3 regions of the Kitasatospora sp. NPDC059722 genome follow, and region 3 is predicted to be linked to each of the others. Evidence: predicted binding sites of a transcription regulator. Region 3 holds the regulator's gene; each other region holds the start of a gene.
What was found. The regulator HrcA, encoded in region 3, represses chaperone genes, less so after heat shock. The targets are predictions, from matches to a motif close to TTNGCACTCNGNNNNNCNGAGTGCNAA.
Positions count from the first base shown of each region.

Region 1: the regulator HrcA is predicted to act here: its motif matches at 1,632-1,658, upstream of ACFV4F_RS11250 (FmdB family zinc ribbon protein).
Region 2: the regulator HrcA is predicted to act here: its motif matches at 3,813-3,839, upstream of groL (chaperonin GroEL).

Region 1 covers NZ_JBHWGD010000013.1:68,813-78,044, reverse strand. Annotated here, with positions in the region: gene ACFV4F_RS11265 (hypothetical protein) at 53-307, shown strand; gene mscL (large conductance mechanosensitive channel protein MscL) at 347-766, opposite strand; gene ACFV4F_RS11255 (hypothetical protein) at 797-1,069, opposite strand; gene ACFV4F_RS11250 (FmdB family zinc ribbon protein) at 1,318-1,620, opposite strand; gene ACFV4F_RS11245 (MFS transporter) at 1,734-3,089, opposite strand; gene ACFV4F_RS11240 (potassium/proton antiporter) at 3,392-4,876, opposite strand; gene ACFV4F_RS11235 (penicillin acylase family protein) at 5,229-7,949, shown strand; gene ACFV4F_RS11230 (5-formyltetrahydrofolate cyclo-ligase) at 8,139-8,714, opposite strand; gene ACFV4F_RS11225 (GGDEF domain-containing protein) at 8,808-9,232, shown strand, end outside.
Region 2 covers NZ_JBHWGD010000112.1:2,854-12,085, forward strand. Annotated here, with positions in the region: gene ACFV4F_RS37810 (glucosyl-3-phosphoglycerate synthase) at 1-969, opposite strand, end outside; SAM riboswitch class I at 1,112-1,244, shown strand; gene thrC (threonine synthase) at 1,262-2,542, shown strand; gene ACFV4F_RS37820 (ubiquitin-like small modifier protein 1) at 2,566-2,844, shown strand; gene ACFV4F_RS37825 (cold-shock protein) at 3,484-3,684, shown strand; gene groL (chaperonin GroEL) at 3,995-5,614, shown strand; gene ACFV4F_RS37835 (hypothetical protein) at 5,706-6,056, shown strand; gene ACFV4F_RS37840 (hypothetical protein) at 6,053-6,700, opposite strand; gene ACFV4F_RS37845 (PadR family transcriptional regulator) at 6,789-7,172, shown strand; gene ACFV4F_RS37850 (hypothetical protein) at 7,169-8,146, shown strand; gene ACFV4F_RS37855 (copper homeostasis protein CutC) at 8,228-8,914, shown strand; gene ACFV4F_RS37860 (HelD family protein) at 8,998-9,232, opposite strand, start outside.
Region 3 covers NZ_JBHWGD010000003.1:105,529-114,760, reverse strand. Annotated here, with positions in the region: gene ACFV4F_RS02850 (S41 family peptidase) at 1-340, opposite strand, end outside; gene ACFV4F_RS02845 (16S rRNA (uracil(1498)-N(3))-methyltransferase) at 489-1,238, opposite strand; gene dnaJ (molecular chaperone DnaJ) at 1,366-2,508, opposite strand; gene hrcA (heat-inducible transcriptional repressor HrcA) at 2,586-3,620, opposite strand; gene htpX (zinc metalloprotease HtpX) at 3,870-4,790, shown strand; gene ACFV4F_RS02825 (hypothetical protein) at 4,844-5,428, shown strand; gene ACFV4F_RS02820 (DUF3097 domain-containing protein) at 5,453-6,286, shown strand; gene ACFV4F_RS02815 (Uma2 family endonuclease) at 6,277-6,789, opposite strand; gene hemW (radical SAM family heme chaperone HemW) at 6,832-8,061, opposite strand; gene ACFV4F_RS02805 (AMP-dependent synthetase/ligase) at 8,120-9,232, opposite strand, start outside.

The DNA.
Region 1 (9,232 bases), on a different contig from region 3:
GCTCTTAGGCTGGAGGGGCAGGACGACCGGGTCGAGCAGCGGGGTGAACAGGGTGAGCGAGCAGGGACAGGGCCAGGCAGGTGGCCGGGCGCAGGAGCAGGAGGCGCCGGATCAGCCGGAGCAGGCCGCGCGGGAGCGCGAGGCGAAGGAGCAGGCGCGGGCGAAGGCGCGCCTCGTCTTCGGGGACCCGCTGGACCGGCAGTCCCGGGACGACACCGACTCCGGCTGGGGCGACCGCCCCGGGGCCGGGAGCGGGCGGGGGCTGGACTGGTACCTGAGCCAGCGCCCGCCGCACCACGGCGACTGAGCGGGACGAGGGACGAGGGCAGGACGTGACGGGCCGCGCTCAGCGCAGCGGGGCGACCAGTGCGTCGCGGATCTCGGTGAGCAGCTGGACCTCCTTGGCCTCGGCCTCCGCCACCTCCTCGGCGAGGGACTTGCGCCGGGCGGCCATGCGGTTCATGGGAATGATCAGGACGAAGTAGACGACGGCGGCGGTGATCAGGAACTGGAGCACGGCGCTGAGCACCGAGCCCCAGAGGATGAGGATCCCGGACACGACCTCGCCGGTGGGGGCCACCTCGCAGGGCCCCTTGAGGCAGGAACTGTAGGACGCGAGGTCCTTCGTCCCGAAGACACCGACGATCGGATTGATGACGCCCTTGACGAAGGCGTTGACGATGTTGGTGAAGGCCGCGCCGATGACGACGGCGACGGCGAGCTCGACGACATTTCCACGCAGCAGGAATTCCTTGAAGCCCTTCATGCCGCCTCGAACGACGAAGTCGTCGGCCGGTTACGGGTGATCATCCGAAGCCCCGGATTGACAACCCGCCTGGCCCAGCGCGCCACCGGACGGCGGTGGCAGCCCGGCCCGCGCGGGCCCGAACGCGAGCGCCGCGGCCACCGCGAGCAGCACCAGCGCCGACACCCCGGCCCGCCGCCGGACGGCGCGCCACCAGCGGTGCCGTCCGCCGGCCCCGCGCCGGATCGGCCGGAAGCTCGGCACGGCCCGTCGGGGCGGAACGGTGGGTGCGGGCAGCGGGACGGCGTGGCTGAGGGCGTTCATCGGGAACCACCTCCGGGGTCGGTCGGTCTCTGGTGACCCCACGATGAGCGTCCGCCGCGAAAGCCGGAAGATGTTATCCGCAGCCTGTGGAAAACCCCGGCCCTGTGGACGATTCCGTACACCCGTACGAGCTGGCCGGGCCCGTGAACGTTGACGCGCCCGGCGATGAGGGAGCTGCCCCGAGAACGGCGGAAGGCCCGCCGCCACCGCGTGGAGCGGGGCAGCGGGCCTTCCGGTGCGTGCTGGGGTCAGCCGGCGGCCGGAGCCGGGGAGGACGAGCCCGAGGTGGACGACGCCGGGGTCGAGGACGACCCGGACGACGAGGACGTCGTCGACGAGCCCGACGACGAGGAGCTCACCGAGCTGCTCGACGAGGAGCGGCTGTCGGTCCGGTAGAAGCCCGAGCCCTTGAAGACCACGCCCACGGCCGAGAAGACCTTGCGCAGCTTCCCCTGGCAGTCGGGGCAGGTGGTCAGCGCGTCGTCGGTGAACTTCTGCACCGCCTCCAGGCCGTTGCCGCACTCGGTGCACTGGTACTGGTACGTGGGCACTTGTCTTCCTCCTGGCACTCGCGCCTGATGAGTGCTAACGATGGTCAATGATGCGGTATTCCGCTGGATGAGTCCAGCGACTCCGGTGTGACATGGGCCCGGTCGGGCCGCCGTCAGCCCTTGGCGGCGCCCACCAGCTGCGGCTCGGCGGCGGCCGGGACGGTGCCGGCGCCGGATCCGGCGACCACCGTGCTCGCCCCGCCCGACGGCGCCAGCAGGTGCCGCAGCGAGACCAGCGCGGCCAGGCCCAGCCCGGCGCCGACGGCCGGCACCAGGAACCCGGCCGACGGCCCGTGGCTGTCGATCAGCCCCCCGGCCACCATCGAGCCGACCGCCAGGCCGAGGCCGATGGCGCCGGTCAGCCAGGTGAAGGCCTCGGTCTTGGCGCCGTCCGCGACCAGCGTCTCGACCAGGGTGTAGCCGCTGATCAGGGTCGGCGCGATGGCCAGGCCGCAGACCAGTCCGGCGATCGAGAGGGTGACCAGGTTGGGCATCGCCCACAGCGTCGAGCAGCCCAGCACCAGCAGGGTGTAGCTGGTGATCATGCGCTGCTGCACCGCGCGCCGCCAGGCGATCACGCCGTAGAGCACGCCGGCCACCATCGAGCCGCCGGCGAAGATGCCGTACACGGTGCCGGCCGCGGCGTGCTGCCCGACCGAGTCGGCGAAGGCGTTGACCGAGACCTGCATGCCGCCGAACACGGCGCCGACGCCGAGGATGGCGCCGGCCAGCAGCCGGACGCCGGGCGAGGCGAGCGCGGAGACGCGCTGCGCCCCGGGCTGCGGCACGATCCGGGCCGGCGCGGTGCGGCGCTGGGCGGCGAAGGCCAGGCCGCCGACGAAGGTGAGCGCGGCCTCCGTGATCAGGCTCGCGGAGGGGCCGACCGAGGTGGCGATCTTGGCGGCCAGGATCGGGCCGACGACGAAGGTGAGCTCGTCCGTGACGGACTCGAACGCGAACGCGGTGCCGACCTTGGCGGCGGAGGAGGCGGAGGCGCCCTCGGCACCGAGCTTGGCCACCCAGCGGGCGCGGACCATCGCGCCGATCTGCGGCACGCTGGCCCCGGCCGGGACGGCGGCCAGGCACAGGCTCCAGGCCGGCGCGTGGCCGTTCGCGAGGACGATCAGCGCGGCGACCGAGGCGGCGTGCACGAAGACGGTCGGGACGAGGACGGTGGCCTGCCCGTACCGGTCGGCGAGCCGGCCGGTCTGCGGGCCGATCAGGGCCTGGGCGACGGCGGCGACCGCCGTGACGGTGCCGGCCGTGCCCCACGAGCCGCCGGTGCCCGTGACGAGCATCAGGATGCCCATGCCGAGCATGGCGTAGGGCAGCCGCGCGACGAACGCGGGTGCCAGGAACGTCCAGGCACCCGGGGTGCGCAGCAGCGCGCCGTACCCGACGCGCGCGGGTGCGGCGTCCGGGGCGGTGGGGGTGTCCGTGGCGTCGTCGACCGTTCGGCGGGCCGTCACGGTCGTCCTTCCTGCTGCCTGGTAGCGCGGCAAGGGCATGGGGTGGCCCCGACGGCGCCGAGAGTCGTCCTCTCGTGCGTCGACCGGGGTAGATACCGGGCCGCTCCGGCGTGGTTGCCGAGAGCCGGGCCGCAGCCGCCGAGCGGTCGCGCCAACTCTGCATCAGGCAGATGCTGGGTTGGTCAAAAAGCGGTGTTCTTCCACCATACAGTTACGCGCGTAGATAGCGCTAGGCCCCAACGGATCCAAGCCGGAACGGGCTTCCAGGCCCCGAAAGGCCCGGTACGCCACCACTGTACGGCTCACTTCCCGTACAGCCACCCCGCGAGCTTGCCGCCCTTGTCCACGGCCCGCAGCCGCTTCTCCGCCGCCTCGCCGACCTCGTCCGTCGTGACGACGAGCAGCTCGTCGCCGCCGCGCAGCACCGTCGCCCGGTCCGGCACGAAGGAGCTCCCCTCCCGGACGACCAGGGTGACCGCCGCCCCCTTGGGCAGCCGCAGCTCGCCGACCTCCACGCCGGACATCCGGGACTCGGGGGAGAGCGCGACGGACAGCAGGTGGCCGTGCAGCTTCTCCAGCGGCGCGGACTCGATGTCGAGGTCCTGGCCCATCGCGCCCTCGCCGATCTTCAGATGCCTGGCCACCCAGGGCAGGGTCGGGCCCTGGAGCAGGGTGAAGACGACGACCAGGATGAAGACGATGTTGAAGACGTCCTCGGCCTTGTGCGCGCCCGAGACCACCGGGATGGTGGCGAGCACGATGGGCACCGCCCCGCGCAGCCCGGCCCAGCTCAGCAGGGCCTGCTCCTTGCCGGGCACCCGGAACGGCGTCAGCGTGAGCACCACCGACAGCGGCCGCGCGAGGAAGACCAGCACCCCGCCGATGACGAGCGCCGGGATCACCGCGTCGCCCATCGTCTCGGGCGTGCACAGCAGGCCGAGCAGGACGAACATTCCGATCTGCCCGATCCAGGCCAGGCCGTCCGCGAAGCCGCGCACCGCCGGGCCGTGCGGCAGCTTGGCGTTGCCGAGGATCACGGCGCTGATGTAGACGGCGAGGAAGCCGGAGCCGTGCAGCAGCGCGCCGCCCGCGTAGGCGAGCACGGTCAGCGCCATGACGGCGATCGGGTAGAGGCCGGAGGACGGCAGGGCGACGTGCTTGATCCCGAACGCGCCGAGCTTGCCGACCGCGAGGCCGATCACCGCGCCGATCGCGAGCTCGGCGGCGATCGTGCCGAGCAGGACGTACCAGGAGTCCAGCTCGCCGGTGGTGGCGAAGGCGACGACCAGGATGACGACGGGCGCGTCGTTGAAGCCGGACTCGGCCTCCAGCAGGCCGGTGAGCCGGTGCGGCAGCGGGACCATCCGCAGGACGGAGAAGACGGCCGCGGCGTCGGTGGAGGAGACGATCGCGCCGAGCAGCATCGAGGTGCGCCAGTCCAGGCCGACCAGCCAGTGCGCGCCGGCGGCGGTGACGAACACGCTCACCCCGACGCCGACGGTGGCGAGCACGGTGGCCGCCGGCATCACCGGCTTGACCTCTCTCCAGCTGGTCTTCAGACCGCCCTCGGCGAGGATCACCACGAGGGCCGCGTAGCCGATCACCTGGGTGAGCTCGGCGTTGTTGAAGGTGACGCCGATGCCGTTCTGGCCGAGGGCGACGCCGATCCCGAGGTAGATGAGGAGGCTGGGTAGCCCTGATCGGGTCGATATCCGCACGGCGACCACCGCGACCAGGAGGATCACGGAGAACTCGAGAAGCAGCTGGTTCAGGTGGTCGACGTTCACGCAGGGGCACCTCGTGCAGGCATGGGGGCGGGCGGGGTGTCTCTCGGTGGTGCTGGTGTCTCTCGGTGGTGCTGGTGGTGCTGGAGTCTCTCGGTGATGCAGGTGATGCGGGTAGTGCTGGTGGTACCGGGGTGAGCCGCGGACCCGTTAAGAAGCCGTCAATACTCCTCTTGCGGATCGTTACTCATTCTAACATTTTGCCATATCTTTAGTTGGGCTCCTCACACAGGCCCCGTTCCGGGCCGTCCCCGTGCACGCCGTCCCATGGACTCGGCCTAATGTGGTGCCCTGTCACGGCCGCAGGCCCTGGACACGCCCGCCCGCCCCGAAGTCGAGGACCGCAAGGACCCAGATGCCCCGCTCCAAGAAGTTCCGGCGCGCCCGTCTGATCGTGATCGTGCTGGTCGTGCTGCTGGTGGCCGGCGTCGGCTACGGCGGTTACCGGGGGGTCGCCGCGGTCCGCGCGTCCTTCCCGACGGTCGACGGCACCGTGAAGATCGCGGGCCTGAGCGCGCCGGTCGACGTCAAGCGCGACGCCAACGGCATCCCGCAGATCTACGCCGACACCTCCGAGGACCTCTACCGCGCCCAGGGCTACGTCCAGGCGCAGGACCGCTTCTGGGAGATGGACGTCCGCCGGCACATCACCGCCGGCCGCCTCTCCGAGATGTTCGGCGACTCCCAGGTCGACACCGACTCCTTCATCCGCACCATGGGCTGGCGCCAGGTGGCGCAGAAGGAGTTCGACACCAAGCTCTCGCCGGAGACCAAGAAGTACCTCCAGGCGTACTCGGACGGCGTCAACGCCTGGCTGGCCGAGCACCCGGGCGGGGAGAAGGCCTCGCTGGAGTACGCGATGCTCGGCGCCGTCAACAGCGGCTACAAGCCCGAGCAGTGGAGCCCGGTCGACTCGGTGGCCTGGCTCAAGGCGATGGCCTGGAACCTCTCCGGGAACCTCCAGGAGGAGATCGACCGCTCGCTGCTGTCCCAGGACTTCACCCCGGACAAGATCGCCGAGCTGTACCCGGACTACCCGTACGCCCGCAACGGCACGATCGTGAAGACCGGCACGGTCTCGGGCGACACCTACCGCCCGGCCGACGGCTCCACCGCGCCGGGCGCCGGCAACCCCGCGGCCCCCACCGCGCAGGGCGCGGCCACCACCAAGGCGCTCCTGCAGGGCCTCACCGACCGGGTCGACGCGATGCCGCAGCTGCTCGGCCGCCCGGGCCAGGGCATCGGTTCCAACTCCTGGGTGGTGGCCGGCTCGCACACCACGACCGGCCAGCCGCTGATGGCCAACGACCCACACCTCGGCCCCGGCCTGCCCTCGGTCTGGTACCAGACGGGCCTGCACTGCCGCACCGTTTCGCCGACCTGCCAGTTCGACGTCACCGGCTTCACCTTCGCGGGCATGCCCGGCGTGGTGATCGGCCACAACAAGGACGTCGCCTGGGGCTTCACCAACCTGGGCGCCGACGTCACCGACCTGTACCTGGAGAAGGTCACCGGCCCGGACACCTACCAGGTGGACGGCAAGGACGTGAAGTTCGACCTCCGCAAGGAGACCATCAAGGTCGCCGGCGGCGAGGACCGCACCATCACCGTCCGCACCACCCAGACCGGCGCCCCGCTCATCTCCGACCAGAGCACCGAGCAGCAGAACGTCGGCAAGTACGCCCCGAACGGCAGCGCCGCCCCCGACCGCGGCACCGGCGGCTACGGCGTCGCCCTGCAGTGGACGGCGCTGAACCCCGGCAAGACGATGGACGCCGTCTTCGAGCTGGACAAGGCGAAGAACTGGGACGACTTCCGCAACGCCGCCAAGGACTTCGCCGTCCCCGCGCAGAACCTGATCTACGCCGACGCGAAGAACATCGGCTACCAGGCCCCGGGTGACATCCCGGTCCGCGGCAAGGGCGACGGCACGCTCCCGGCCCCGGGCTGGGACTCCGCCTACCAGTGGAAGGGCTCGATCCCCTTCGCCGCCCTGCCGTACAGCTTCAACCCGTCCGCCGGCTACATCGTCACCGCCAACCAGGCCGTGGTCGACCCGACGTACAAGTACGGCCTCACCAAGGACTGGGAGTACGGCACCCGGGCCAAGGAGATCACCGACCAGATCGACGGCCTGCTCAAGAACAACGGCAAGATCTCGCCGGACGACATGCAGACCCTGCAGCTGGACAACACCAGCGTCATGGCCAAGACGCTCGTCCCGCTGCTGCTCAAGCAGCAGATCGACGACCCGTACGTGCGCGAGGCCCAGGACCTCCTGAAGGACTGGAACTACCACCAGGACGCCGACTCGGCCGCCGCCGCGTACTACAACGCGGTCTGGCGCCAGCTGCTCACCCTCGCGTTCGGCCAGAAGTTCCCGGCCGACATCCGCGCCAAGGGCAACTGCCTGCTGGTCCGCCAGCAGGACGACCCGACCAAGCCGGACAGCTCCAGCAAGATCGTCACCGAGTGCGGCACCCGCGACCCGGACAAGGCCCAGCCCGACGGCGGCGACCGCTGGACCGAGGTCGTGCGCCAGCAGCTGAGCAAGCCCGACAGCACCTGGTGGACGTACATCGACTCGCAGCACAAGGAGCAGAAGGGCCTGGACAACCTGCTCCAGGAGGCGATGAAGAACGCCCGCCAGGAGCTGACCTCGCTGCTCAGCAAGGACGTCTCCAGCTGGAGCTGGGGCCGCCTGCACAAGCTGACGCTGCGCGAGCAGACCCTCGGCACCGACGACTCGTCGATCGCCTCCGGCGTCGTCCACAAGCTGCTCAACCGCGGCCCGTACCGCCTCTCCGGCAGCTCGGCGGCGGTCGACGCGGCGGGCTGGAACGCGGCGGCCGGCTACCAGGTGGACTGGATCCCGTCGATGCGCATGGTCGTCGACCTGAGCGACTTCGACTCCTCGCGCTGGGTCAACGTCGGCGGCGCCTCCGGCCACGCCTTCCACGAGAACTACAACGACCAGACCGACCTCTGGCTCAAGGGCAAGCTGCTGACCTGGGCCTACACGCCGGACGCGGTCGAGAAGGCGACCAAGCACAAACTGGTCCTGACCAACGGCTGACGCCCGGAGCACCGGTGGGGCCCCGCGGGCCCCCCCGCGCGGCGCCCCCCCGGCCGCCGGCGCCGCCCCGCGCGCGCGGGGCCCCCCCGGGGGGGGCGCGCGCCCCGCGCGCGCCGCCCCCCGCCCCCCCCCCCTCCCGCCCGCCCCCCCCCCCCCCCCCCGTCTCCGGCCCCGCCGCGCGGTCCGGGATCACCCGAGCGGGTGGCGCCCCGACGGCGTGACCGCCACGTCCACCGGACGGTCGTGCGGCTCGGCCGGCACCTCCGCCAGCAGCTCGTGCTCGTACAGCAGCACCGCCAGCACCGGCCGCGCCCCGGCCCGCTCCAGCCGGGCCAGCACCCGGTCGTAGCTGCCGCCGCCACGGCCCAGCCGCAGCCCGCGCCGGTCCACCGCCAGCCCCGGCAGCAGCACCACCGACGCCCCCACGACGGCCTCCGGCCCCAGCCGCGGCCCGACCGGCTCCAGCAGCCCGCGCCCGGCCGGGGCCAGCGCGTCCACGCCCTCGTACACCGCCCAGTCCAGGTCGTTGTCGGCCAGCAGGACGGGCAGCAGCACCCGCACGCCCCGCGCCCGCAGTCCGTCCAGCAGCGGCCCCGTCCCGGGCTCGGCGCCGACGGAGACGTACGCGGCGACCGTGGCCCCCGGCGCGGCCAGCCCCCCGGCGTGCACGGCCAGCGCGTGCGCCGCCTCCGCGCGCTGTTCCCCGGTGAGTGCCCGGCGATCGGCCAGCAGCCGTGTCCTCAGCCCGCTCTTCTCGTTGTGCATGGGATCTCCCCTGCTCTGCTCCGAGGTCCTCTGAACCCCGCCATGGCCCCCGCCACCGACGGGCCGAGCCTGACACGCGAAAGGGCGCCCCGATTGCCCACCCCGCTGCTGGTCCACGCCCTGGCCGCGCTGAGCGTCCCCGCGCTGGCCGGCACCACCGTGCTCGGTCTGCGGCTGCGCCGGGCGCACGGCGAGGCCGCCGACCGGGAGGCGCTGCTGCACGAGCGGGTCGCCGAGCTGGAGGGCCGCTGCGCCGAACTGGAGCGCACCGCCTCCTGCGACCCGCTCACCGGCGTGTGGAACTACCGGCACCTCCAGCTCACCCTGGACCGCGAGATCGAGCGCGCCCGCCGCGCAGAGCAGTCCGACCAGCACGAGGGGCCGCGCCCGCTGGCCGTGCTGCTCCTGGAGATCGCGGGCTTCGACGCGATCGTCACCGAGCACGGGCGCGCGCGGGCCGGCGCCATACTGCGCGACCTCGCCCAGCGCCTGGCGATGGAGATCCGCCGGTCCGACAC
Region 2 (9,232 bases), on a different contig from region 3:
GGCCGTCACGGGGTGCGTGTGGGCGGTGAACGCGCGGGTCTCCGGGTCGCGGGTGAACTGCGTGAGCAGCGGGTGGACGAGGTCGGCCGACGCCTTGAGGCGGTGGGCGCGGTCGAGGCGTTCCAGCGCGGTCCGGTAGATGGTGGCGGCCATCCGGCCGAGGGCCTGGCCGTCCTGGTGGCGGTGGTGGCGGACGCCGACGTCGACCTGGGCCAGGGCGTCGAGGCCGACGAGCTCCAACGCGTCGACCAGGAGGCCGAGTTCGACGCCGTAGCCGGTGGGGAAGGGGAGCCGTTCGAGCAGTACGCGGCGGGCCGCGTACTCGCCGCCGAGCGGCTGGACGAAACCGGCGAGTTCCGGCCAGTGCAGGTTGAGGAGGGGGCGGGCGACCAGTTCGGTCACCCGGCCACCGCCGGCCGGGAAGACCGCGTCAGGGTCCCCGGCGGAGCCGCTGACTTCGAGCGGGCGGTCGTACATGGCCTTGACCAGCTGGATGTCCGGCTCGGTGAGCAGCGGGCCGACGGTGCCGGAGACGAAGGCGGGGTCGAACTCGCGCAGGTCGGCGTCGACGAAGCAGACGATGTCGCCGCGGGTGACCAGCAGCGAGCGCCACAGCACCTCGCCCTTGCCGGGCACGGCGGGCAGCCGGGGCAGGATCCCGTCGCGCGGCACGACCCGGGCGCCGGCCGCGGCGGCCACGGCGGCGGTGTCGTCGGCGGAGCCTGAGTCGACGACGACGAGCTCGTCGACGAGGGGGAGGCGCTCCATCAGCTCGCGCCGGATCGTGCGGACGATGTCGCCGACGGTGGCCGCCTCGTCGAGGGCGGGCAGGACGACGCTGACGGTGTGGCCGGTGCGGCGCTTGGCCGCCAGGAGGGTGTCGACCGGCCGGTCGGCCGCGCTCCACGAGCGGCGGCCCAGCCAGGAGGCCGCCTGCGGGAGGAGTGCGGGGGTCGGTTCGGCGGGCACGGGACTCTCCTCGGCGGATCGGGGTGGAACGGGCCATCTCGCGTGGCGGACGGTCCCTTTCGGGCTCGGCGCCTTCGGATACAGTCTTCGTACAGCGGTCGGACCTTCGCACGCCGGGGTCACCGCTGACGACAACTTCACATGCTCATCCAGAGGGACTGAGGGAACGGCCCGTTGACGTCCCGGCAACCTTCTCGCGCGGCTTTCACCAGGCCCCGGCGGGACAGGTGCCAATTCCGGCCCGTGGTGCGCCCGCACCACGGGGAAGATGAGGAGAGAGGCCTCCGCCATCATGGCTATCGACACAGTCGCACCCGCATCCGTGGATCTCGGCCCCGCCACCGCCCTGTCCTGTCGGGAGTGCGGCACCCGCTTCCCGCTCGGTCCGAGCTTCGCCTGTGTGGAGTGCTTCGGGCCGCTGGAGATCGCGTACGAGTTCGGGAGCGAGGCCGCCGAGGAGCTGCGCAAGCGCATCGAGGCCGGGCCCGCGTCGATCTGGCGCTACGCGCCGCTGCTGCCGGTGCCCGCGGACGTCGCTTCGAAGCCGAACCTGAATCCCGGCTGGACCCCGCTGGTCAAGGCGGACAACCTCGGTCGCGAGCTCGGGTTCACCGCGAACCTGTACGTGAAGGACGACTCGGGGAACCCGACGCACTCGTTCAAGGACCGCGTGGTGGCCTGCGCGATCGAGGCCGCGCGCGCCTTCGGCTACACCACGCTCTCCTGCTCGTCGACCGGCAACCTGGCCGGTGCGGTGGGTGCGGCGGCGGCCCGGGCCGGGTTCCGCTCGTGCGTGTTCATCCCGCACGACCTGGAGCAGGGCAAGGTCGTCATGGCCGGTGTGTACGGCGGCGAGCTGGTCGGCATCGAGGGCAACTACGACGACGTGAACCGCTTCTGCTCGGAGCTGATCGGCGACCCGGCCGGCGAGGGCTGGGGCTTCGTCAACGTCAACCTCCGCCCGTACTACGGCGAGGGCTCCAAGACGCTCGCGTACGAGATCTGCGAGCAGCTCGGCTGGCGGCTGCCGGAGCAGATCGTCATCCCGATCGCCTCGGGCTCGCAGCTCACGAAGATCGACAAGGGCCTGCAGGAGCTGATCAAGCTCGGGCTGGTCGAGGACCGGCCGTACCGGATCTTCGGCGCCCAGGCCGAGGGCTGCTCGCCGGTCTCCGCGGCGTTCAAGGCCGGCCGGGACGTGATCAAGCCGGTGAAGCCGGACACCATCGCCAAGTCGCTGGCGATCGGCAACCCGGCGGACGGCCCGTACGTGCTGGACATCGCGCGGCGCACCGGCGGAGCGGTCGAGGACGTCACCGACGCCGAGGTGGTGGCCGCCATCCGGCTGCTGGCCCGCACCGAGGGCATCTTCGCCGAGACCGCGGGCGGGGTGACCGTCGGCGTGCTCAAGAAGCTGGTCGAGACCGGGCAGCTGGATCCGGCCAAGGAGACCGTCGCGATCAACACCGGTGACGGCCTCAAGACCCTGGACGCCGTCGCCGATGCCGGGATGACCGCGGTCATCCGCCCGACGCTGGAGTCCTTCCGCACCGCCGGCCTCGCGTCCGCCTGATTCCCCCACGAGGAGAGCCACCCATGAGCGCCACCGTCCGCATCCCCACCATCCTGCGCACCTACACCGGCGGGTCCGCCGAGGTCACCGCCGACGGCGGGACCCTGGGCGACGTCATCGCCGACCTGGAGAAGAACCACGCGGGCATCTCCGCGCGCATCCTGGACGACACCGGCAAGCTGCGCCGTTTCGTGAACGTGTACGTGAACGACGACGACGTGCGATTCGCCGAGGGACTGGCGACCGAGATCAAGGACGGTGCCAGCGTCTCGATCATTCCGGCGGTGGCCGGCGGCTGCTGAGCCGCGCCCCGCTCCGACCGGGGGCGCGCGGGGGGGGGGGGCGGGCGTCGGTGGGGGGGGGGGGGGGGGGGGGGGGGGGGGGGGGGGGCGCGCCCCCCCCCCCGGCCGGCGCGCGGCGCGCCCGGCGCGGGCCCCCGCGGGGGGGGGGGGGGCCCCCCCCCGCTCGCATTTCGGCGGGAATATTTCCCGGTCGAGTGGGAGTAGAGTATCGCTCGGCCGGGAACAGGGGTCCCCCTCACCCTCCCCGTGCGAACCGCCGCTCCGCCGTCCGTCCGTTGAGACCGCCCGGGGACCGGGTCCGGGAAACATGTCACGCGGATGTCAGAATTCTCCAGGGGATTTGTGTAATCCGTCCGCTATGTCCGGCGTGAATTGCGGAGTTCCTTCCGATTCGGCCCGTCCTGTCCCTTGGCGCGGACCCGGAATTCACCGCGGAGGGCCCTGTTGCAGAGGGCGTCGATCCGGATACATTCAGCCGCGGTCGACGCAATCACCCGCTCACGGATGTCGTTCGGGGCGGTTGATCGCGGCGTGCACGGCTGCGCCCAGGGGGGGTTCCCCGGGCCGGCCTTCACAACCAACCCGGGCCCGCGACCTGCGGGACCGTGAAGGGCCAGCACAGCACTAGGGGAGTTCGGAATGGCTCAGGGCACCGTCAAGTGGTTCAACGCGGAGAAGGGCTACGGCTTCATCGCGGTCGACGGTGGTGCGGACGTCTTCGTCCACTACAGCGCGATCCAGATGGACGGCTACCGCACCCTCGAGGAGGGCCAGCGGGTCGAGTTCGAGATCTCCCAGGGACAGAAGGGCCCGCAGGCGGACATGGTCCGCGCGGTCTGACCCCTTCCGGCTCCAGGAGCTCGGCGCGGCCCACGGCTGGTGACCACTCGCTTCTCGACGGGCCCGCGCGACACGCGTCGTGCGGGCCCGTCGGCGTTCCCGCGGCGGCTCCCGGCTTGGCGATTGGGCTTGCACTCGACCACCCGGAGTGCTAATCATTGGCGTTAGCACTCACAGCTTGAGAGTGACAGCGGACCGGGTCGGTGAGGCCCTGGGAGCGGTAGGGGAATAGACCCCCGCACACCTTGGCCGTCCGTCGCGGGCACCCCTTGGTCCGAGCAGTCGACCGTGTCCCGGAGGACCACTTCAGATGGCCAAGATCATCGCCTTTGATGAGGAAGCTCGCCGCGGCCTTGAGCGTGGCATGAACCAGCTCGCCGACGCAGTGAAGGTCACGCTCGGCCCCAAGGGTCGCAACGTCGTGCTGGAGAAGAAGTGGGGCGCCCCCACGATCACCAACGACGGTGTCTCCATCGCCAAGGAGATCGAGCTCGAGGACCCGTACGAGAAGATCGGCGCGGAGCTCGTCAAGGAGGTCGCCAAGAAGACGGACGACGTCGCGGGTGACGGCACCACCACCGCCACCGTGCTCGCCCAGGCCCTGGTTCGCGAGGGTCTGCGCAACGTCGCCGCCGGCGCCAACCCGATGGCCCTGAAGCGCGGCATCGAGAAGGCCGTCGCCGCCGTCTCGGACCAGCTCCTGGCCCAGGCCACCGACGTGGAGACCAAGGAGCAGATCGCCTCCACCGCCTCCATCTCGGCCGCCGACACCCAGATCGGCGAGCTCATCGCCGAGGCCATGGACAAGGTCGGCAAGGAAGGCGTCATCACCGTCGAGGAGAGCAACACCTTCGGTCTGGAGCTCGAGCTCACCGAGGGCATGCGCTTCGACAAGGGCTACATCTCCGCCTACTTCGCCACCGACCTGGAGCGGATGGAGGCGACGTTCGAGGACCCGTACATCCTCATCGCCAACTCCAAGATCGGCGGCATCAAGGACCTGCTCCCGCTGCTGGAGAAGGTCATGCAGAGCGGCAAGCCGCTCGTCATCATCGCCGAGGACGTCGAGGGCGAGGCCCTCTCGACCCTGATCGTCAACAAGATCAAGGGCGTCTTCAAGTCCGTCGCCGTCAAGGCCCCGGGCTTCGGCGACCGCCGCAAGGCCATGCTCCAGGACATCGCCACCCTCACCGGCGGCACCGTGATCTCCGAGGAGGTCGGCCTGAAGCTGGAGAACGCCGGTCTGGACCTCCTGGGCGGCGCCCGCAAGGTCGTCATCACCAAGGACGAGACCACGATCGTCGACGGTGCCGGCGAGAGCGAGATGGTCGCGGGCCGCGTGAACCAGATCCGCGCCGAGATCGAGAACAGCGACTCGGACTACGACCGCGAGAAGCTCCAGGAGCGCCTCGCCAAGCTGGCCGGCGGCGTGGCCGTCATCAAGGCCGGCGCGGCCACCGAGGTGGAGCTCAAGGAGCGCAAGCACCGCATCGAGGACGCCGTCCGCAACGCCAAGGCCGCCGTCGAGGAGGGCATCGTCGCCGGTGGTGGCGTCGCCCTGCTGCAGGCCGCCGTCGCGTTCGACAAGCTGGAGCTCGAGGGCGACGAGGCCACCGGTGCCAACATCGTCCGCGTGGCGCTGGAGGCCCCGATCAAGCAGATCGCGACCAACGCCGGCCTCGAGGGCGGCGTCGTGGTGGAGAAGGTGCGCAACCTCCCCGCCGGTCACGGCCTGAACGCCGCCACCAACGAGTACGTCGACCTGATCGCCGTGGGCATCATCGACCCGGCCAAGGTGACCCGCTCGGCGCTGCAGAACGCCGCCTCGATCGCGGCCCTGTTCCTGACCACCGAGGCCGTCATCGCCGACAAGCCGGAGAAGGCCGCGGCCCCGGCCGGCGGCATGCCGGGCGGTGACATGGACTTCTGATCCGGGTCGTACGACCGGATCGGTGTTCCGATCGCGTGGGCGGTTCCCTTCGGGGGGCCGCCCACGCGGCGTTTTTTGGGAGAATCGACGGATGGCTGACATCGAGACCGCCCTGCACGAGGCCCGTGCGCAGATCCTGTCCGACCTCACCGCGCGGGACGTGGCGGACGCCGCCGTCGTCTCGCTCGTGGAGCAGGCCGTCACGCACCGGCGGTGGTGGCTGGAGCAGTGGCCGGACGGCACCGAGTACGTGCTCGGGCTGGTCGCCCAGGACGTTCAGGACGCGCTGCTGGAGGCGTACGGGCGCTGGCCGCTGTGCACCGCCTGCGCGGCCGACGGGGACCCGCACGCGCTGAGCGTGGAGCCGGAGCTGGGGCCGGACCCGCACTGGGTGTGCGGCAAGCAGGGCGCCGCCGTCGCGCCGGTCGGCAAGTTGGTCTAGGACACGCCCTGGTTCTCCAGTAGTTCGAGTTCGGCCGCCAGATTGGCCCGCGCGGGCGCGGTGAGGCGCTCGTGGGCGGCCGGGGTGCGGTAGAGCGCGGGCAGGGCGAGGAGTCGGCGCAGGACGGCCGCCCGGCCCGCCCGGAAGTCCGGCTCGGGCACGAAGCCGTACTCCTCGCGGACGGCGCCCGCGTAGGCCGCGTACGCCTCGGGGGTGCCGCCGAGCACGGCGAGGTCCGCGTCGCACAGCACCTCGCCGTCGCGGTCGCCCGGAGCGGGGTCGTGGGTGACGGTGAGCAGGACGAGGCGCTCGACCTCGGCCGTCCGCGCGGCGGGCAGGCCGGCGGCGGTCAGGGCCCGGACCGCGAGCGCCGCGCTGCGCTCCTCGTTCTCGGAGCGGTCGGGCCGGTAGACGGCGTCGTGGAACCAGGCGGCGAGGCGGACGGCGTCCGGGTCGGCGGCGTGCGCGGCGAGGCCGTCGACGTGTCGCAGGACCGCGCGCAGGTGGTCGGCGGTGTGGTACCTGCGCTGCGGCTCGGCCCAGCGCCGGAGCAGCTCCCGCCCGTACGGCTCGGGGTTGACGGTGGTGCCGCAGCGGTGCAACAGGGCGGTCCAGTCGGCGAGCAGGTCCTCGGTGTTCGGCATGGGCGCCATTGTGCTGGTCGTGTAACGGACGCCTCTCCGGGGGGACCGGTGCTGGACCTATATGCCGGTTAACGATATATGTAGACGCATGACAGAACGCTCGATGCAGGAGCCGACGCTGCTGCTGCTCACCGCACTGGCCGACGCGCCCAGGCACGGTTACGCGCTCATCCAGGAGATCTCCGAGATCTCCGACGGCCGGGTCAAGATGCGCACCGGCACCCTCTACGGCGCCCTCGACCGCCTGCTCCAGCAGGGCCTGATCGAGGTCGCCGCCGAGGAGATCGTGGACGGCCGGGCCCGCCGCACCTACGCGCTGACCGGCCCCGGCCGGACGGCGCTCGCCACCGAGGCGGAGCGGCTGCGGTCGGTCGCGGCCGAGGCGGAGCGCCGGCTGGCCACCGTCCGGTCGGCGCTGAAGGGGAAGCCCGGGACCGCGCTGCGGACCTTGACGAGGGGGAGTTTCGCATGACCACACCCACGATCGGAGCGCCCTCGGGCGCGCTGCGGGCCGCTCTCCAGCTGTACCCGTCCCGGTACCGCCGCGAGCGCGGCGAGGAGATCGCCGCCGTCTTCGCCGACGCCACGGCCGAGGCCGACCGCTCGGCCGTCGCCCGGGAGGTCTTCGACCTGGCCGCGTACGGGCTGCGGGTGCGGCTCGGGCTGACCGGCTCCGGGATGCTCGGGCGGGTGCTCGGGCTCGCCGCGCCGATGGTGGCCGGCGCGCTGGCCGGTTCGGGGCTGGTCCCGTGGGTCACCGACCCGGACGGGGCCTCCTTCAAGCTCACCTGGGACCACTCGTACACCACGTGGGCCACGATCCTCGCGCCGCCGGTGACCGCGCTGCTGCTCGCGATCGCGGCGCTGCTCGGGCGGTGGACGGCCGTGCGCGTCATCGCCTCGATCCAGGCGGTGCTCGGACTGGCCGTCCTGGCGCAGGCGTTCACCGGGCCGGTGTTCTTCGACCTGTGGTGGGCCGGGTACGTCGGCATGGCGACCCTGCCGGCCGCGCTGGCCGCCGTCCTGCTGCTCGCGGCGCCGACGGACCTGCTGCCGAAGCCGGGTTGGCGCACCCGCGGGGTGGTGCTGGCCTCGGTGGTCGGTGGCGCCGGGCTGGTGTGGCTCCAGCGCTGGGACGACACCACCTTCCCGCTGGACTCGCAGTGGTTCGCGGTGCTGCTGCTCGTGCCGGTGCTGCTGACCTTCACCGCTCTGCGCGGCAAGGAGTTCCCGGCCGCCGTGGGCGTCGCGGTGCTGTCGCTGACGACGTTCGCGAGCCTGTTCAACATCTGGCGCGAGTCGGGCGGGTTCTCCCGGCTGCTGCCGGTCGCGCTGCCGGTGATCGGGCTGATGGTGATCGCCGCGGTGGCGATGCACAGGATCGGGCGGGGCGGCACGGGCGGCCCCGGCGGCGGCGACGTCGACGAGGAGCGCGCCGCGGCGTGACCCCGAGCCGGTCGCCGGGGCCGGTGACCGGAAGCGGGCGGCGGGCTCGCCGGGGGTGGGCGGATGTGGCAGGCTACGGATATGTCTAGACCAATTTTCGAAGTCATCGCGCTGACCCCCCAGGACGCCCGGGCCGCCGAGTCGGGCGGCGCCGACCGGCTCGAACTGGTCACGGACATGGCCGCCGACGGACTCTCCCCGTCCGTCGAGGACTTCGCCCGGATCCGGGCCGCCGTCGACCTGCCGCTGCGCGTCATGCTCCGCCTCCGGGACGGCTTCGCGCCGGGCGACCTGGACGAGCTGCGCGCCCGCGCCGCCGGGCTCCGCGCCGAGGGGGCCGAGGAGTTCGTCCTCGGCTTCCTCGACGCGGACGGCGCCGTCGACCTCGCCGCCACCGCGGCGGTCGCGGACGCGGTGGCCGGCTGCCGGTGGACCTTCCACCGGGCGATCGACCACAGTGCCGATCGGGCCGCCGTCCGCGCGGCCGTCGGCGCGCTGCCCGGACTGGACACCTTCCTCACCTCGGGCGCGCCGGGCGGCGTGGACGCCGGGCGCGAGGTGCTCCTCGCGGAACTGGCCAGGAAGGCCGAACCCGGGTACGGGCAGCGGATCCTGATCGGCGGCGGCCTGCGGGCCGAGCACGTGCCGGAGCTGCGGGCGGCCGGCTTCGACGCCTTCCACGTCGGCGGCGCGGTCCGCGCCGGCGGGTGGCAGGCGCCGGTCGACGCGGCGAAGGTCGCCGAGTGGCGGGCCCTGATCGACGGCTGAGCGTGGAAGCGCCGACAGCCGGTCGACCGGTGTCCGTCGCGCGCGGGAGGGGCCGGTCCGGATGCGGGCCGGCCCCTCCGCCGCTATCCGAGCTGTTCGGGCAGCGGCTCCGCGTGCAGGACGGTCAGGCCCGAGACGGCGCGGGTGAGCGCCACGTACAGGCGGCGCAGGCCGGTGCGCTCGTCCGGTTCGCCGGCGATCACGGCGGCCGGCTCGTCCAGCACCACGTAGTCGTACTCCAGACCCTTGGCCAGTGAGGCCGGGACGAGCGTCAGCCGGGCCTCGGCGCTGGTCTCGGCGCCGGGGGAGAGGTGCGGC
Region 3 (9,232 bases):
CGGCGGTGGTGGTGGCGATCGGACGGCCGTCGGCGCTCCACCCCTGCAGCTGGGTCTGGCCGCTGCCCCAGTGGGTGAGGCGCCGCGACGGGCCGCCGTCCACCGGCACGACGTGCACCTCGGGCGCGCCGTCCCGGGCGGAGGTGTAGGCGATGTGCCGCCCGTCCGGGGAGAACCGCGGGTGGTGGACGGGCAGGTGATCGGCCGTCAGCCGCCAGGCCCGGCCACCGTCCAGCGGGGCGAGCCAGACGTCGTTCTCGGCGACGAAGGTGACCAGGTCACCGTGCAGATGCGGGTGGCGCAGGTATGCGCCGACAGGGTTGCTGAGGGGTTCCGTCACGCCGCCAGCGTAGGCACGTACGCGGACGGGGCGGGCCGCTTTTACCCGACTCCACCCGGGTGAGACCGGGGCGGGATCCGGGCGGGAACCGAGTGGGATCCGGGCGAAAACCGGACGGGATCCGGGCGGCCCCCGAACGCAGGGGCCGTCAGGCCCAGCGCCCCGTGCGCCCGAGCAGCAGCGCCCCGGCGGCCACGCCGGCCGTCGAGGTGCGCAGCACCGACGGGCCGAGCCGGTGCGGCTTCGCGCCCGCCTCGGCGAAGGCGGCCAGCTCCTCCGGGGAGACGCCGCCCTCGGGGCCGACCACCAGGACGACGTCCCCGGCGGCCGGCAGCGCGGCGGCGGCCAGCGGCTCGGAGCCCTCCTCGTGCAGCACCGCGGCGAACGCGGCGCCGGCCAGGACGGGGGTCAGCTGGCGGGTCGTCATCAGGTCCCGCACCTCGGGGAAGCGCAGCCGGCGGGACTGCTTGCCCGCCTCCCGGGCGGTGGCGCGCCACTTGGCGAGCGCCTTGGCGCCGCGCTCGCCCTTCCACTGGGTGATGCAGCGCGAGGCGGCCCACGGGATCACGACGTCCACGCCGACCTCGGTCATGGTCTCCACGGCCAGCTCGCCGCGGTCGCCCTTGGGCAGCGCCTGGACGACGACGATCCGCGGCGCCGGCTCCGGCTCGCGGCGCACGGCGGCCACCGTGACGTCGATCGCGTCCTTGCCGAGCACCTCGGCGACCGTCCCGTCCACGCCGAGCCCCAGCCCGTCGGCCAGGGTGACCGCCTCGCCCGCCGTCAGCCGCTTCACCGCGGCCGCGTGGCGCCCCTCCGGCCCGTCCAGCCGTACCACGGCCCCGGGCGCGGCGGCGGCGATCCGCTCGGTCTCTACGACGAACACGGGGGCGGTCATGAGGGGGAACCTTTCCGGGGTGGGACCTGCGGCCCGGGCCGGCAACCACGGCCAGGGCCCGCGACCAGGGGGGACGGAACGCGAAAGGGGTGCCGGGGCGAGGACCCCGGCACCCCTCCGCGGACGGCTAGCGGCCGTTGAACGCGTCCTTCAGACGCGAGAACAGGCCCTGCTGGCCCGGCGCGAACTGGCCGGACGGGCGCTCCTCGCCGCGCAGCACCGCGAGGCGGCGCAGCAGCTCCTCCTGCTCGGGGTCGAGCTTGGTGGGCGTCTGCACCTCGACGTGCACTATCAGGTCGCCCCGGCCGCCCCCGCGCAGGTGGGTGATGCCGCGGCCGTGCAGCGGGATCGACTGGCCGGACTGGGTGCCGGGCCGGATGTCGACCTCCTCCAGCCCGTCCAGGGTCTGCAGCGGCACCTGGGTGCCGAGCGAGGCGGCCGTCATCGGGATGGTGACGGTGCAGTGCAGGTCGTCCCCGCGCCGCTGGAAGACGGTGTGCGTGGTCTCGGCGATCTCGACGTACAGGTCGCCGGCCGGGCCGCCGCCGGGGCCGACCTCGCCCTCGCCGGCCAGCTGGATCCGGGTGCCGTTGTCGACACCGGCCGGGATCTTGACGGTCAGGGTGCGGCGGGCGCGGACCCGGCCGTCGCCGGCGCACTCCGGGCACGGGGTCGGCACGACGGTGCCGAAGCCCTGGCACTGCGGGCAGGGGCGGGAGGTCATGACCTGGCCCAGGAAGGACCGGGTGACCTGGGAGACCTCGCCCTTGCCGCGACACATGTCACAGGTCTGCGCGGAGGTGCCGGGCGCGGCGCCCTCCCCGCTGCACGTCGTGCAGGTGACGGCCGTGTCGACCTGGAGCTCCTTGGTGGTGCCGAACGCGGCCTCCTCCAGGGTGATCTCCAGCCGGATCATGGCGTCCTGCCCGCGGCGGGTGCGCGAGCGCGGGCCCCGCTGGCCGGCCGCGGCGCCGAAGAAGGCGTCCATGATGTCGGAGAAGCCGAAACCGGCCGCGCCGGCGCCGAAGCCGCCCGCGCCACCGCCGCCGCCCGGCGAGAGCGGGTCGCCGCCGAGGTCGTAGACCTGGCGCTTCTGCGGGTCGGAGAGCACCTCGTAGGCGGCGTTGATCTCCTTGAACCGCTCCTGCGTCTTCGGGTCCGGGTTGACGTCCGGGTGCAGTTCGCGTGCCAGGCGCCGGAACGCCTTCTTGATCTCGTCCTGCCCCGCATCCCGTCGGACGCCGAGTACCGCGTAGTAGTCCGTGGCCACCTAATGCTCCGCTTGTTCCGCCTGTAGTAGTGCTGCGACAGGGCACCACCGCTGGTCTGTCCAGCGGTGGCTGATTGCTACGACTCGGCCAGGATCTGACCCACGTACCGCGCCACCGCTCGCACCGCCCCCATTGTGCCCGGATAGTCCATCCGGGTCGGACCGATCACACCCAGTTTGGCCACGCTCTCGTCGCCCGAACCGTAGCCGACGGACACCACCGAGGTGGAATTCAGCCCCTCGTAGGCGTTCTCCCGGCCGATCCGGACCGTCATCGCCGCGTCCGTGGTCTCACCCAGGAGGCGGAGCAGGACGACCTGCTCCTCCAGGGCCTCCAGGACCGGCTGGATGGTGAGCGGGAAGTCGTGGCCGAAGCGGGTCAGGTTGGCCGTGCCGGCCAGCATGATCCGCTCCTCGTTCTGCTCGGCGAGCGCCTCGAACAGCGTCGCCAGGACCGTGGTGACGGTCGGCCGGTCGACCTGTTCGAACATCGCGGGCAGCTCCTCCAGCGCCGCCGGGACGTCCGGCAGGCGCTGGCCGACGGCCCGCGCGTTGATCCGGGCCCGCAGGTCCGACAAGGCCGTCTCGCCGACGGTGCCCGGGCAGTCCACCATCCGCTGCTCGACCCGGCCGGTGTTGGTGATCAGGACCAGCATCACCTTGGCCGGGGCGAGCGCGACGAGTTCGATGTGCCGCACGGTGGAGCGGCTCAGCGAGGGGTACTGCACGACGGCGACCTGCCGGGTGAGCTGGGCGAGCAGCCGCACGGTGCGTGCGACGGTGTCGTCCAGGTCGACCGCGCCCTCCAGGAAGTGCCGGATCGCGCGCCGCTCGGGCGCGCTCATCGGCTTGACCTCGGCGAGCCGGTCGACGAACAGCCGGTACCCCTTGTCGGTGGGGATGCGCCCGGCGCTGGTGTGCGGCTGGTGGATGTACCCCTCCTCCTCCAGCGCCGCCATGTCGTTGCGGACGGTGGCCGGGGAGACCCCGAGGTTGTGCCGCTCCACCAGGGCCTTCGAGCCGACCGGCTCCTCGGTGCCCACGTAGTCCTGGACGATCGCGCGCAGCACGGCGAGCTTGCGGTCGTCGAGCTGGCGGACCTCACCGGCCATGGGGCACGCACCTCCGTCTTCGCACGTTGTCCGTTGTGACGTATCGAGCTGATGCGGGCCTGGAAGGCCCGGGTTTGGCACTCTGAGCGCACGAGTGCCAGAACCCTACCTGCCAGTGTACGGCCCGGGTCCGACGGCAGGAACGGCGCAGCGGGGGTGATCCTGCCCGCAGTTCCCGGCGCGGGGGTGGTGCCCCGCGGCCGTCCGGGTGGCAGCATCGATAGCGGACGGCGAACGGAGGAGCAAGCGATGTCGAGCTCGGCCCAGCACACCCGATTCGCGCCCGACCGCGGCCTGACCGGCCGGATGGTCGGGACCATGTTCGTGATCGGGCTGTTGTACGTCGGATTCACCGGCCTGCTGATCGTGCTGCTGCGCGGCGCCTGGCCCCTGATCGTGCTGATCTCCGGCGGGCTGTTCGTGGCCCAGTTCTGGTTCAGCGACAAGATCACCGAACGGGCCATGGGCGCCCGCCCGGTGTCCCCCGAGCAGTACCCGCAGTTGCACGGCACCGTCGACCGGCTCTGCGCGCTCGCCGACATGCCCAAGCCCAGGGTGGCGGTCGCCGACAGCGACATGCCGAACGCCTTCGCCACCGGCCGCAACCCGCAGAACGCCGTCGTGTGCGTCACCACCGGCCTGCTGCGCCGGCTGGAGCCCGAGGAGCTGGAGGGCGTCCTCGCGCACGAGCTCTCGCACGTCGCCCACCGGGACGTCGCCGTGATGACGATCGCCGGGTTCCTCGGCGTCCTCGCCGGGGCGATGACCAGGATCGCCATGTACGGCGGGTTCATCGGCGGCGGGCGCAACAACAACGACCAGAACGCGGCGATCGCGGCGCTGATCATCCCGCTGGTGTCCATCGTCGTCTACGCGATCAGCTTCCTGCTCACGCGGCTGCTGTCGCGCTACCGCGAGCTCGCCGCCGACCGCGCCGCCGCCCAGCTCACCGGCCGGCCCAGCGCGCTCGCGTCGGCGCTCACCAAGGTCACCGGGCAGATCGCCGCGATCCCGTCCAAGGACCTGCGCCAGGCCCAGCCCTACAACGCCTTCTACTTCGCCCCGGCGCTGAGCGCCAAGGAGACGGCCTCCCAGCTGCTCTCCACCCACCCGACGCTGGAGAAGCGGCTGGAGCAGCTGGCGAAGATCTCCGCCCAGCTGGGCCGCTGAGCCCCGCCGACCCGCCGACCCGCCGACCCGCCGACCCGCCTGAAGGGACCGCCGTGGGAATCCTGGACGCCCTGTTCGGCCGCACCAAGCCCGTCAAGCCCGACCTCGACCAGCTGTTCGGCGTCCCCTCGGCCGCGCTCACCCTGGAGGCCGGCGCCGGGTTCCTGCCCACCGGGCTCGGCTCGGTGTGCTTCGCGGCCGTCGAGGGCGCCGCGTTCGTCCAGGTCGAGCAGCAGGTGCGGGCGCTGCTCGACGCCGACACCGAGCGCGGCGGCGTCCCGGTGGAGGCCTCCAAGGACGGCTACGGCTACTCGTGGCTGCTCGCCCGGCACACCGCGGAGGAACTGCCGGAGCTGGTGAACGACCTGCACGCGGTCAACAGCGAGCTGGAGGCGAACGGCTTCGGGCCGCAGCTGCTCTGCTCGCTGGTGGGCTTCCGGAACGGGGAGGGGCAGTCGCTGGCGCTGGTCTACCTGTACAAGCGCGGCACGTTCTACCCGTTCGCGCCGATGCCCGGCGGCGGGGAGCGGCGCAACAGCCCGCTGGAGCTGCAGATCAACGCGATGCTGGCGAACGACCTGCGGCTGGAGAAGGACCTCGGCCGCTGGTTCCCGGTGTGGGGCGCGCCCGGGCTCTGACGGGCCGTCCGTAGACTCGCCGGCATGCGCAGCCGCCAGTACGGACCCGACCTGACCCCGCCGTGGAAGAAGCAGGCACCCGCCCCGGAGGTGCCCGCCGAGCGGGACCTCGTGGTCGAGGAGGCGGCGACCGGCTTCTGCGGGGCGGTGGTGCGCTGCGAGAAGACGGCGGAGGGGTTCACCGTCACCCTGGAGGACCGTTTCGGCAAGCACCGGGTGTTCCCGATGGTGCCGCGCGGCTTCCTGCTGGAGGGCAGGGTCGTCACCCTGGTCCGGCCGTCCGGCCCGGCCCCCGTCCGCGCCCCGGCCCGCACCGCCTCCGGTTCGGTCGCCGTCCCCGGCGCCCGCGCCCGGGTGGCGCGCGAGTCCCGCATCTACGTCGAGGGCCGGCACGACGCCGAACTGGTCGAGCGGGTCTGGGGCGACGACCTGCGGATCGAGGGCGTCGTGGTCGAGTACCTGGAGGGCGTGGACGACCTGCCCGCGATCGTCGCCGACTTCGCCCCGGGCCCCGGCCGCCGCCTCGGCGTCCTGGTCGACCACCTGCTGCCGGGCACCAAGGAGCACCGCATCGCCGCCCGGGTCACCGGCGAGGACGTGCTGGTCGTCGGCCACCCCTACATCGACATCTGGCAGGCGGTGAAGCCGTCTTCGGTCGGCATCCCGGCCTGGCCGACGGTCCCCCGCGGCGAGGTGTGGAAGGAAGGCGTCTGCCGCCGCCTGGGCTGGCCCGTCGACACCCCGGCGGCGTGGAAGCACATCCTGTCGAAGGTGAACTCCTACAAGGACCTGGAGCCCGAACTCCTGGGCAGGGTGGAAGAGTTGATCGACTTCGCGACCCTCCCGGGTCAGGCGTAGGTCTGGAACTCCGAGGTGTCGAGCGTGACGCCCAGCAGATGCACCGGAATGGGCTCGCCGAACTTGGTGGTCCGCTCGGAGACGTAATCCGGCAGACCCGAGGCGCTCGCCCGGGTGGGTTCGGTGAGCAGCACACAGACGGCCTTGATCGGGTCGACGATCAGGTAGACGGGGATCGTGCCCTCGGCGTAGAGCTCGCGCTTGGTCCGGTAATCGCGGAGCGCACTGGTCTTCGAGACCACCTCCACCGTCGCCACCGGCACAGTCGCTTCGGCAGCCCCTCTCTCGAACACCACGAGATCCGGCTGCAATCGACTGCCACCACCACAGGAGACATCCTGCCTGGTCCAGCGATGCCACCTCTCGGCGGGGATCTGATGGATCAGGGACTCGACGATGAGATTGGTCGTCAGGTCGGAGCTCAAGGACAGCAAGATCTCCCCGAAGATGAGCTCGGCGCGAACACCTTCCGGGATCTCAAGGCTCTCCAGAACCCCCCACACTCGCGCACTTGGAGTAGTCACGCGAACACCCTAGAGGTCGGCTCAGTCCACCAGGTCACGCACGACCGCGTCCGCCAGGAGACGGCCCTGGAGGGTGAGGGTGGCGCGGCCCCCGGCGTAGGTGTCGGGGGCGAGGAGGCCGCTCGCGAGCGCTTCGGCGGCCGCCTCGCGGGCCGTGTCGGTGAGGAGCGTGAGCGGGATGCCCTCGGCGAGGCGCAGTTCGAGGAGGATGCGCTCGACGCGGCGGTCCTCGTCCGTCAGCACCTCGCGGGCCAGGGCGGGGGTGCGGCCCTCGGCCAGCGCCTGGGCGTAGGCGGCGGGGTGCTTGGCGTTCCACCAGCGGACGCCGCCGACGTGGCTGTGGGCGCCGGGGCCGGCACCCCACCAGTCGGCGCCGGTCCAGTACAGCTCGTTGTGGCGGCAGCGGCCCTCGGGGGTGGTGGCCCAGTTGGAGACCTCGTACCAGTGGTAGCCGGCGGCGGCGAGCGCCCGCTCGGCGATCAGGTAGCGGTCGGCGTGGACGTCGTCGTCGATCATCGGCAGCTCGCCGCGCTTGACGCGGGCGGCGAGGCGGGTGCCCTCCTCGACGATCAGCGAGTAGGCGGACACGTGGTCGGGCCCGGCGCCGATGGCGGCGTCCAGGGAGGCCCGCCAGTCGTCGTCGGACTCACCGGGGGTGCCGTAGATGAGGTCGAGGTTGACGTGCTCGAAGCCGGCCGCGCGGGCCTCGGCCACGCAGGCCTCGGGGCGGCCCGGGGTGTGGTGGCGGTCGAGCAGCTGCAGCACGTGCGGGCGGGCGCTCTGCATGCCGAAGGAGATCCGGTTGTAGCCGCCCTCGCGCAGTTCGGCGAGGTAGGCCGGGCCGACGGACTCCGGGTTGGCCTCGGTGGTCACCTCGGCGCCGTCGGCGAGCCCGAACTCGTCGCGGATCGCGGCGAGCATCCGCACCAGGTCGCGGGCGGGCAGCAGCGTCGGGGTGCCGCCGCCGAGGAAGACCGTCTCCACCGGGAGGTCCGCGTCGCCCAGGACGCGACGGGCGAGCCGGATCTCCGCGATCACGTTGTCGGCGTACGTCTCCTGCGAGGCGACCGCGCCCGAGGAGCGGAGCTCGGTGGCGGTGTACGTGTTGAAGTCGCAGTAGCCGCAGCGGCTGGCGCAGTACGGCACGTGCAGGTAGAAGCCGAACGGCCGGGTGCCGAGCCCGTCGAGGGCGTGCGCGGGCAGGGAACCGTCGGACGGCACCGGATCGCCGTCGGGGAGTGCGGAGGGCATGACCCCATTGTCCCGTACGGCCGGGGCGAACCCGCGGGCCGTACGGGACGGGGGCGGCTCAGGCCTCGTTGGCCCCCGCGTACATCGCGGTCACGGCGTCCGCGTAGGTCCGCTCGACCACCGGGCGCTTGATCTTCAGGCTCGGGGTGAGCTCGCCGTGCTCGATGTCGAGGTCGCGCGGCAGCAGGTGGAACTTCTTGATCGTCTGCCAGCGCTGGAGGTCGCCGTTGAGCTTCTTCACGAAGCCCTCGATCAGCTCGTGGACCTGCGGGTCGGCGGTCACCTCGGCGTAGGACTTGCCGGCCAGGCCGTGCTCGGCGGCCCACGGCATGATCACGGCCTCGTCCAGGCCGATCAGCGCGGTGCAGAAGTTGCGGCCGTTGCCGATCACCAGGATGTTGCTGACGAACGGGCACACCGCCTTGAACTTGCCCTCGACCTCGCTCGGCGCGACGTACTTGCCGCCGGAGGTCTTGAACAGGTCCTTCTTGCGGTCGGTGATCCGCAGGAAGCCGTCGGCGGTGAGCTCGCCGATGTCCTCGGTGTGGAACCAGCCGTCCGGCTCCAGCACCTCGGCGGTCTTCTCCGGCAGGTTGTGGTAGCCGCGCATGACGCCCGGGCCGCGCAGCAGGATCTCGCCGTCCTCGGCGATCCGCACCTCGGTGCCCGGCAGGGCGCGGCCGACCGTGCCGATCCGCACGTCCTCCTTGCGGTTGACGCAGGAGCCGGCGCTGGTCTCGCTCAGGCCGTAGCCCTCCAGGATCGGCACGCCGGCGCCGAGGAAGAAGTAGCCGATCTCGGGGGCCAGCGCCGCGCTGCCGGAGACCGCGCCGCGCAGGCGCCCGCCGAACGCGGCGCGGATCTTCGCGTACACCAGCTTGTCGGCGACCGCGTGCTGCGCCCGCAGGGCGAACGGCGCGCCGTCCACCCCGGTGGCGATCCGGTTCTCCTGGACGACCCGGGCGTACTCGCGGGCCACCCCGGCGGCCCAGCGGAAGATCTTGTACTTCGCGCCGCCCTCGGCCCGGGCCCGCCCGGCGATGCCGTTGTAGACCTTCTCGAAGATGCGCGGCGCGGACGCCATGACGGTCGGCCGGATGGCCGGCAGGTTGTGGATGATCCGGTCGACCCGGCCGTCCACCGCCATCACATGGCCGGTGGCGATCTGGCC